Regions from separate parts of the Buttiauxella sp. BIGb0552 genome, predicted to be linked through region 2. Evidence: predicted binding sites of a transcription regulator. Region 2 holds the regulator's gene; the other holds the start of a gene.
The links. The regulator ArgR, encoded in region 2, controls arginine synthesis, uptake and breakdown. The targets are predictions, from matches to a motif close to ANTGAATAAAAATACANT.
Positions count from the first base shown of each region.

Region 1: argC (N-acetyl-gamma-glutamyl-phosphate reductase) is a predicted target of ArgR. The motif match lies at 3,826-3,843, and genes of this name have one in related genera.

Region 1 covers NZ_SODY01000010.1:9,020-14,135, forward strand. The annotation lists gene argH (argininosuccinate lyase) at 1-445, opposite strand, end outside; gene EDF88_RS23040 (argininosuccinate synthase) at 662-1,879, opposite strand; gene argB (acetylglutamate kinase) at 1,910-2,686, opposite strand; gene argC (N-acetyl-gamma-glutamyl-phosphate reductase) at 2,702-3,706, opposite strand; gene argE (acetylornithine deacetylase) at 3,891-5,042, shown strand.
Region 2 covers NZ_SODY01000003.1:645,430-650,545, forward strand. The annotation lists gene degQ (serine endoprotease DegQ) at 1-219, shown strand, start outside; gene degS (outer membrane-stress sensor serine endopeptidase DegS) at 306-1,373, shown strand; gene mdh (malate dehydrogenase) at 1,444-2,382, opposite strand; gene argR (transcriptional regulator ArgR) at 2,817-3,287, shown strand; gene yhcN (peroxide/acid stress response protein YhcN) at 3,675-3,938, shown strand; gene yhcN (peroxide/acid stress response protein YhcN) at 4,046-4,312, shown strand; gene EDF88_RS11975 (barstar family protein) at 4,380-4,652, opposite strand; gene EDF88_RS11980 (NAD-dependent succinate-semialdehyde dehydrogenase) at 4,683-5,116, opposite strand, start outside.

The DNA.
Region 1 (5,116 bases), on a different contig from region 2:
CATCCTGGTTATTTTCAGCGGTTTCAACCAGCGCATGTTGCAGTTGGCGAGTCGCACCCAACAATTCACTGATTTGCATTTTGCACCACAGTTTAAGATCGGTAGCAACCTGGTCATTACGGCTACGGCCAGTGTGGAGTTTTTTACCCAACGCACCGACTTTGTCAATGAGTTTGCCTTCCACCCAGCTGTGAATATCTTCCGCATCGCTCTCAAGGATCGCCTGCGGATTGGCATGCACTTCTTCCAGCAGGAAATTCAATGCCTGCTCAAGTTCGACCTGCTCAGCAACAGTCAGAACACCCACGGTAACCAGCGCTTTGGACCAGGCGACAGAACCCACAATGTCTTGCTCCGCCAGTCGGTAATCAAAGCGTAATGAGTCATTGAACGATTTGAACCGCTGATCTGCTGCCTGAGTAAAACGTCCACCCCAAAGTGCCATAGTGATGCTCCATTGATTAAATGATTCGACTACCGTCAGGCGTTATCGTCGAAGGCAGTTTGGACACGGCCAGCGCGCAGGAACCGGAGCGTACATGAAGTACGTGAGGATTATGCGCTTCGCTTACCCCTTCGGGGCCGACCTTTGGTCGTTCAAAACACAGAGTGTTTTGTCCAAGCACTGCCCGGGTTCAAAATGACAAGTAAGATAGCCTGATTACTTCTTAAGTTCGTTTAAAGCACGAATACGTGATGACAAAGAGAACAGACGGATAAAGCCGCCCGCGTGGCTGTGGTCATACACTTCGTCTTCGCCGAACGTTGCGAACTCTTCACTATAAAGGCTGTTCGGTGATTTTTTCTGCTTCGCAGTGACATGGCCTTTATACAGCTCAATAATCACTTCACCGTTCACTTCTTCTGCCAGCGATTCCGCAGATGCCTGCAGAGATTTACGCAGTGGTGCGAACCAACGGCCGTCATAAACTACGTAGGACATTTCCAGGCCCAGTTGTTCACGCCATTTGAAGCTATCGCGATCCAGAACCAGCTGCTCAACGCCACGCAGTGCAGCCATCATAATGGTGCCCCCTGGAGTTTCGTAGCAGCCACGGGATTTAATCCCTACCAGACGGTTTTCGACGATATCAATACGACCGATGCCGTGCTTAGAACCAATCTTGTTCAACGTTTCCAGGCACTGGAACGGCGTCATCGCTTCGCCGTTAACGGCAACGACTTTGCCTTTCTTAACCGTAACGGTAACTTCTTCAGCCTGATCTGGTGCTTCTTTAGGATCAACAGTCCAGACCCAGCAATCTTTGTTCGGTGCATTCCACGGGCTTTCCAGCACGCCGCCTTCGGTAGAGATGTGCCATGCGTTTTCGTCACGGCTGTAGATTTTCTCAAGAGAAGCGGTAGTCGGGATGTCACGCTCTTTCAGGTAATCAAGCAGTGCTTCACGGGAACGCAGGTTCCACTCACGCCATGGCGCAACCACTTTCAGATGTGGTGCCAGTGCCGCCCATGCGGATTCGAAACGTACCTGGTCGTTACCTTTACCGGTCGCACCGTGGCACAGCGCATCTGCGCCCACTTTATTTGCCACATCAACCAGCGCTTTAGCGATAAGCGGACGCGCCATAGAAGTACCCAGCAAATAGGTGCCTTCGTACAGTGCGCCGGTCTGCAATACCGGATAAACGTAATCACTGATGAACTCTTCACGCGCATCGACGACGTAGCACTCAGTTGCACCGGAGCGCAGTGCTTTTTGCTCAACGCCTTTCAGGTCTTCACGGTCCTGGCCGATATCCACCACACATGCGACCACTTCACAGCCGCCGTAGTTTTCCTTCAGCCATGGAATAATGGCTGAAGTATCAAGGCCGCCAGAGTATGCGAGAACGATTTTTTTGATGCCGTGATTTTGCATTGTCTTATCCTTCAAAAACTTATTTTAAAATTAAGCTAAGATCCGGGTGCCAATGGCTACACCGTTAAATAATGATGGTAACTGCTCCGCGTGACGCCAGGATGCGATATCCACCGGGCGACCCAGCGTGCGTGCTGCATCCAGCGCCGCGTTAACTTTCACTATCATGCCGTCGGTAATAATGCCCTGAGCGATTAACTGCTCAGCTTTCGCCGCCGTCATTTCTGCAATACGTTGCCCTTTGCCATCCAGAATGCCGCTGACATCTGACAGCAGAATCAAATCCGCACCAAGCGTTGCGGCCAAAGCGGTCGCCGCCTGGTCAGCATTCACGTTCATCAACTCACCTTCAGCAGTGACGCCAATAGAGCTGACAATCGGCAGGAAACCAGAATCTAAAAGCGTGGTAATCAGCTTAGCCGAACCCGGTTTTGCAAGCCCTACATGGCCCAGTTCTTCATCCAGTTTTGTGACCGTCACACTGCCGCCATCACCGAGACAAAGACCCACACCATTGATGCCATGCTTTTTCGCCCACGCCAACAAGGTTTTATTCGCCGTCCCAGCAAGCGCACCAGTAATGATGTCAATCTGGTCAGCAGGCGTGACACGCAGGCCGTTTTTCTTTGTCACTGGCAACGAGAGCTTTTTCATCAACTCGTCCACCAGGCAACCGCCACCGTGCACAATCACCAACGGACGTTGGTGGGATTCGCGATAGTTCACCAGCGCCGTAAATAGGCGCTCGAGCGCTTCTTCGCTATCGAGCAGTACGCCGCCTAATTTGATAATTAATGGATTCATCATGTCACCCGGCATCAATTAAATAAGAGACTGCGTTTCGGCAAAGCCAAAACGAATATTCAGGCATTGCACAGCCTGAGCTGATGCGCCTTTCAGAAGATTGTCTTCCGTGGCGACGACAATCAGATGCTCACCCTGCACCGCAAAACCGATATCGCAGAATGGCAGCCCAACCACATTTTTCAGTGCCGGCACACCTTTGTCATACAGGCGCACTAACGGTTTATTCTGGTACGCCTGATTAAAAACATCGGCGATTTGTTGCTGCGTCACACCGGCGTTCAGACGGCAGGTGATGGTTTCCAGAATCCCACGCGGGAAATTGCCCAGGTGAGGTGTGAAAATCACCGGAGTACCAAGATGCGTCGAAATTTCTGGATGATGGCGATGGTTAAAAATGCCATACGGTTGCAGGCTCACTTCGCAGAAGCTGTTGGAAATCGCGGCCTTACGCCCTGCACCACTGACCCCGCTGGTTGCGTTAATCACTGGCCATTGCGTCAAATCCAGCAACCCGGCATCAATCAGCGGTTTTAACGCCAGTTGCGCCGCCGTCGGGTAGCAACCTGGGACTGAGATCAAACTGGTTTCTTTCAGTTTGTCGCTCTGCCATTCAGCAAGGCCATACACCGCCTGCTCCAGTAGTTCCGGATGTTGATGGCTAAAACCGTAATAGCGCTGATAGAACTCAGCATCGTTAACGCGGAATGCACCAGAAAGGTCGATAACAACACAGCCTTTTGCCAGGAATTGTGGCGCCAGATCGTGACTCACTTCGTGGGCCGTGGCGAGGAACACCACATCGACGCCGTCAGTAAATTCGCTGATATCCGACATCGCCTGTAACGGCATGTCGACAATACCTTTTAATTGCGGATGCAATTCAGATATCAATTTTCCTGCGTCATTACTTTGCGCTGAAACCGTCAAAGCGGTTATGTTCATATGAGGATGGCGATTCAAATAGTTCACAAGCTCTGCGCCTGCATAACCGCTGGCACCAACAATCAGCGTATTCAACATCTCGGCTGTACACCTTCTTAGGTTATGTCTGCTAAAGGTGTCAGCTGGTAAGCCATCACCCAACGTGCAATTACGTGGTTAAATCCACCGGAACCTGGGGTTCCCTTACGGCAGTTAATATTGTATTTTTATTCAATATAAATGCATGATTATGTATACCAACCCGAGCTAAGGCCTGTCAACAGTGAAGATGAAATTACCTCCTTTTATCGAGATTTACCGCGCGTTGATCGCGACTCCTTCCATCAGCGCCACCGACAGCGCGTTGGATCAGAGCAATGAGTCTTTAATCAATTTATTGGCTGGATGGTTCCGCGACCTGGGCTTCAATGTTGAAGTACAATCGGTTCCTGGTACGCGCAATAAATTCAATATGCTGGCGAGTACCGGAAACGGTGCCGGTGGCTTACTGCTGGCAGGGCATACCGATACGGTGCCGTTTGATGATGGCCGCTGGACACGCGACCCGTTCACGCTGACTGAGCACGAAAACAAGCTATACGGTCTCGGCACTGCCGACATGAAAGGCTTCTTTGCCTTTATTCTTGATTCATTGCGCGATGTGGATGTGACGCAGCTTAAAAAGCCACTCTATATTCTGGCGACAGCTGATGAAGAAACGACGATGACGGGCGCTCGCTATTTCTCTGAGACCACCCATATTCGCCCGGACTGCGCAATCATTGGCGAACCGACGTCATTGCAGCCCGTCCGTGCGCATAAAGGCCATATCTCTAATGCGATTCGGATTCTTGGCCAGTCCGGTCACTCCAGCGATCCTGCTCGCGGTGTGAATGCAATCGAACTGATGCACGATGCTATCGGCCACATCATGTCGCTGAAGAACACCCTGAAAGAGCGTTATCACCATGATGCCTTCACCGTGCCGTATCCAACGCTAAACCTCGGTCATATCAGCGGTGGCGATGCCGCCAACCGTATTTGTGCTTGTTGTGAATTGCATATGGATATTCGCCCGCTGCCGGGTCTTACGTTAAACGACCTGAACGGTTTGCTTAACGAAGCACTGGAGCCGGTTAGCCAGAAATGGCCTGGCCGCCTGACGATTTCTGAGCTTCACCCGCCGATTCCGGGCTATGAATGCGCCAAAGACCACCAGTTAGTACAAGTCGTTGAGAAACTGCTGGGTGCGCAAACCGAAGTCGTGAACTACTGCACCGAAGCGCCATTTATTCAGACGCTTTGCCCAACGCTGGTTCTTGGCCCGGGTTCTATTAACCAGGCGCATCAGCCAGACGAATACATCGAAACTCGGTTTATTGAGCCTACGCGCAAACTTATTAGCCAGGTTATTCATCATTTTTGTTGGCATTAAAAATAGCGATTCAGGGGGTTTTGCCCCCTTTTTACGCTGCTTTTTAGCGGATCCTCATAAGAAACGCTTATCCA
Region 2 (5,116 bases):
CAGTTAAAAGATGGCACTAAGGGCATTAAACTCGACAGCGTTGAAAAAGGTACACCTGCGGCACAAGCCGGGTTACACAAAGATGATTTTATCATTGGCGTGAACCGCGAGCGGGTCTCAAGTATCGCGGAAATGCGTAAGGTTCTGGAAAGCAAACCAGACGTCATTGCGTTGCATGTGGCGCGTGGTGAAGAGAGCATATATCTATTAGTACGTTAATCTGATCAGTAATCGGACATCTCTGTACGATGTCCGATTAACTCATGCTATTCTGCTTCCGGCTTATTATTAACTAATTCAAATCCATGTTTCTAAAGATATTACGCTCGGTGGTAATTGGCCTGATTGTGGCTGGATTGTTGTTGGTTGCATTACCAACGCTGCGCCAGAAAATCGTCCCTTTAGCCCCCTCAAAGTTTGACAGTGCTGATGAAACTCCGGTGAGCTACAACTCTGCGGTGCGACGCGCTGCGCCTGCTGTGGTGAACGTATACAACCGCAGCATTGGTAACAATTCGCAAAATCAGCTAGAAATTAAAACTCTCGGTTCAGGCGTCATCATGGACGAGCGTGGTTACATCATTACCAATAAACACGTTATTAATGATGCCGAGCAAATCATCGTTGCACTGCAAGATGGCCGTGTGTTTGAAGCGCTACTGGTTGGCTCCGACAGCCTTACCGATCTCGCTGTGTTGAAGATCAATGCCACCAGCCTCCCCGTTATTCCTATCAACAATAAGCGGGTGCCGCATATCGGTGATGTCGTCATGGCGATTGGCAACCCGTATAACCTTGGGCAGACCATTACGCAGGGGATAATCAGCGCGACGGGTCGTATTGGCCTTAGCCCTTCAGGCCGCCAGTCATTCCTGCAAACTGACGCCTCAATTAACCACGGTAACTCAGGCGGTGCGCTGGTTAACTCACTAGGTGAGTTAATGGGTATTAACACGTTGTCGTTTGATAAAAGTAATGACGGCGAAACACCGGAAGGTATTGGCTTTGCAATCCCGACTCAGCTTTCCACCAAAATCATGGATAAGCTTATTCGCGATGGCCGCGTGATTCGTGGCTACATAGGTATTGGCGGGCGTGAGATAACACCATTGCATGGCCCGGCTACCGGCATTGATCAGATTCAGGGGATTATCGTTAACGAAGTTTCACCTGGCGGTCCAGCGGCGAAAGCAGGCCTTCTGGTTAACGACGTGATTATTTCGGTGAACAATAAACCAGCGATTTCGGCATTAGGCACTATGGATCAGGTGGCAGAAATTCGCCCAGGCTCAGTCATTCCGGTTGAAGTAATGCGCGATGATAAGAAGCTGACGTTACAAGTGACGATTCAGGAATATCCAGCCACTAACTGATAAATGCTGAATGACAGGCAATAAAAAACCGGAACTCAGTTCCGGTTTTTTTATCTCTGAAGCCTGGTGTTTACTTGTTAACGAACTCTTCACCAAGAGTAATATCTTTCTTCAGGGTATCCAGCATACCTTCCAGCGCCTGGTGCTCAAACGCACTCAGTTTGCCGTAAGATTTGATCTCTGCAATACCGTTTTTACCCAGCAGCAGCGGCTGAGAGAAGAAACGAGCGTGCTCGCCATTGCCTTCAACATACGCACATTCAACCACATTGCTTTCGCCTTGCAGCGCGCGAACCAGAGACAGACCAAAACGTGCAGCAGCCTGACCCATTGACAGGGTTGCAGACCCGCCACCAGCCTTCGCCTCTACAACTTCAGTACCTGCATTCTGAATACGCTTAGTTAAATCAGCAACTTCCTGCTCAGTGAAGCTTACGCCTGGGATCTGAGACAGCAGTGGCAGAATAGTCACGCCAGAGTGTCCGCCAATAACAGGGACTTCGATATCGGTCGGCAGTTTGCCTTTCAGCTGAGCAACAAAGGTGTTGGAGCGGATGATGTCCAGCGTAGTTACGCCAAATAATTTGTTTTTATCGTACACACCTGCTTTTTTCAGCACTTCCGCTGCAATAGCAACGGTGGTATTCACAGGGTTTGTGATAATACCGATACAGGCTTTAGGGCAAGTTTTAGCAATCTGTTGAACCAGATTCTTCACGATTCCCGCATTGACGTTAAACAGGTCAGAACGGTCCATACCTGGTTTACGTGCTACACCGGCAGAGATAAGCACCACATCCGCACCAACCAGTGCAGGAGTTGCATCTTCACCACAGAAACCTTTGATTTTTACATCGGTCGGGATATGACTCAGATCGACTGCAACACCTGGGGTTACAGGTGCAATATCATACAGAGAGAGTTCTGAACCTGAAGGCAGTTGGGTCTTGAGTAGAAGGGCAAGCGCTTGGCCAATTCCGCCTGCTGCGCCGAGGACTGCAACTTTCATCCTAAACTCCTTATTATGGTTAGCAAATAGGTGCCGTAACTCCATGCGGTGGCGACCATAATCCAGAGAAGGGGTAATTACAATATTCCCGCTCAAGGTTTGCGAAGTTACGCAATCCTGAAACGTTACTGCTGCATTTACTCGCCGGGTGGAAACGACGCCTTAGCGCCCGGTCACAACCTGATGTTGTCACATCAACAGGCGGTTACATTACCCCTCCCTACGCAGCAAAACAACATCATTTTGATAACATTTAATTTACCTAACAACTTATTTTCGAGTCGTGACGAAGGCATGTTTCTCGATAACAAAATTTGATAAAATCAGCCCCTTTCATAACATTATTTCAAGCTTACACCCAGCCATTGATTTGCATAAAAATTCATTTAAATGCATAATAATGTTATCTTTGCTGACCTGAATATGGGTGACCTATGCGTATTTCCTCAAAACAAGAAGAATTAGTCAAAGCATTCAAAGCATTATTGAAAGAAGAGAAATTTAGTTCTCAAGGCGAGATCGTCCATGCCTTGCAAAATGAAGGTTTCGAAAACATTAACCAGTCCAAAGTATCCCGCATGCTGACCAAGTTTGGCGCGGTGCGTACTCGCAATGCAAAAATGGAAATGGTGTATTGTTTGCCTGCTGAATTGGGTGTGCCGACCACATCCAGTCCATTAAAAAATCTGGTACTGGATATTGATTACAACGATGCCGTTGTCGTTATCCACACAAGCCCGGGTGCTGCACAGTTGATTGCACGCCTACTGGATTCTTTAGGTAAAGCTGAAGGGATCCTGGGCACGATTGCCGGAGACGACACTATCTTTACTACGCCTGCCAAAGACTTCACGGTTAAAGAGCTTTATGAAGCGATTCTGGTGCTCTTCGAACAAGAGCTTTAAGTCTTAAAACGGCTGTTCCCGCTGTTATTGAATGGCGGGAGCAACCTGCTTGATAACATCCTTCTGTTTTCTTATACCTGCCTGCAAATTTCATTCTTCACATCTACTCCTACTTTAAAAACCCAACCCATCAGCAAGTTATGTGATGAACCGCACAAAAAGTCAAAGTCTGATATCTCATTGTTTTTACTTATATTTAACATAAACAAAGCAATAAAAGATCATTTTTAATAACTTTACGTAATAAAGAAAACCTCTATTATTGTAAAGTTTCATAGATAATAATTAGCGTGGTATTAATTTTCCACGTTATTAGTGTATACTTGATTTTGTGATGAGGGTCACGGAATGAGGACCCAAATAAAAGAATACGACGAGGTAAAAATTATGAACATGAAATCAACAGTAGTAGCCGCCAGTCTGCTTTCAATGCTGTCATTTGGTGCTTTCGCAGCCACATCTGTTAACGCAGAACAGGCACAGAATCTTCAGCCGATGGGCACAGTTTCTGTAAGCCAAATAGGCAGTGCACCAATGGATATGCACCAAATGCTGAATGAAAAAGCTGAAGCGAAAGGTGCATCTTCTTATCGCATCGTTGAAGCACGTTCTGGTGATGCATGGCACGCCACTGCTGAGCTGTATAAATAAGCCTGGCAGGTATAAGTAATACCGATTAATCAAAACGACGGCCCCAAGAACAATAAACGCAGTTAAACCCTTCCGGTCGTTGAGAACATAATTCAGGAGTAGACATCATGAAAACCAAATTAACCATCGCAGCACTGAGCCTTTTCTCTGTTATCTCTTTCGGCGCTAACGCAGCCGCGCATCAGATAAACAGCGAACAAGCACAAAACATGCAATCTATGGGTAGCATTTCTGTCAGTCAGACTGGCAGTGCGCCAATGGATATGCGTCAGGAATTATCACAGAAGGCGACTAAAGAAGGTGCATCGGCATATCGCATTACCGAAGCACGTACTGGCGATAGCTGGCACGCCACCGCTGAACTGTATAAATAAACCCTCGTCGTCAAATTCTGACGACTTTGCCCCCGCTAGCGGGGGCTTTTTTATATCTAAAATAGCGTTAGCCGCGCACGTTAAAGCGCAATTGCCCTTCCAGCTCTTCCTCTGCTTCGTCAAAAAGCAAAATCAAAGCCCCGTAACGCCGCCTTTGCATCTCTGGTAAATGAACAAACTCGATTTCCGCCGGGAGGGGTAAAGTGCCCCCGACGACCACATCCCATAAGCTGTCGAGATCGTGGACCTGCTTTTTCTCAAGTTGAAATGCCTGGGTAAAGTGACGATAGAATCCAGGCTGGTCTTCTATCTGACTAAAATCAAAGGTGTATTTTTTCATTGCTTGCCACCTTAACCAGAACGAATCGCTCTACAACCCACCAATATGCAAGGTTTTGACTTCCAGAAACTCATCCAGACCCAATACCGAACCCTCACGACCAAGACCGGACTCTTTCACGCCGCCAAATGGTCCCAGTTCAGTCGAAACTGCGCATTCGTTAATCCCTATCATCCCACTTTCAAGCGCCTGAGAGACACGGAATACGCGCGACAGATTCTGAGTATAGAAGTAGGCTGCCAAACCAAATGGCGTATTGTTCGCACGCTCAATCACTTCCTCTTCCGTTTTGAATCGGAAACAGGCAGCCACCGGGCCAAAAGTTTCTTCCTGCGCCAGTTTCATGTCGTCATTAGCATCGACAATCACCGTGGGTTGCCAGAAATTGCCACCCAATTCATGGCTCTTGCCACCCACCAGTACTTTGCCCCCCTTCGCTTGCGCATCTTCCACGTGTTCACAGA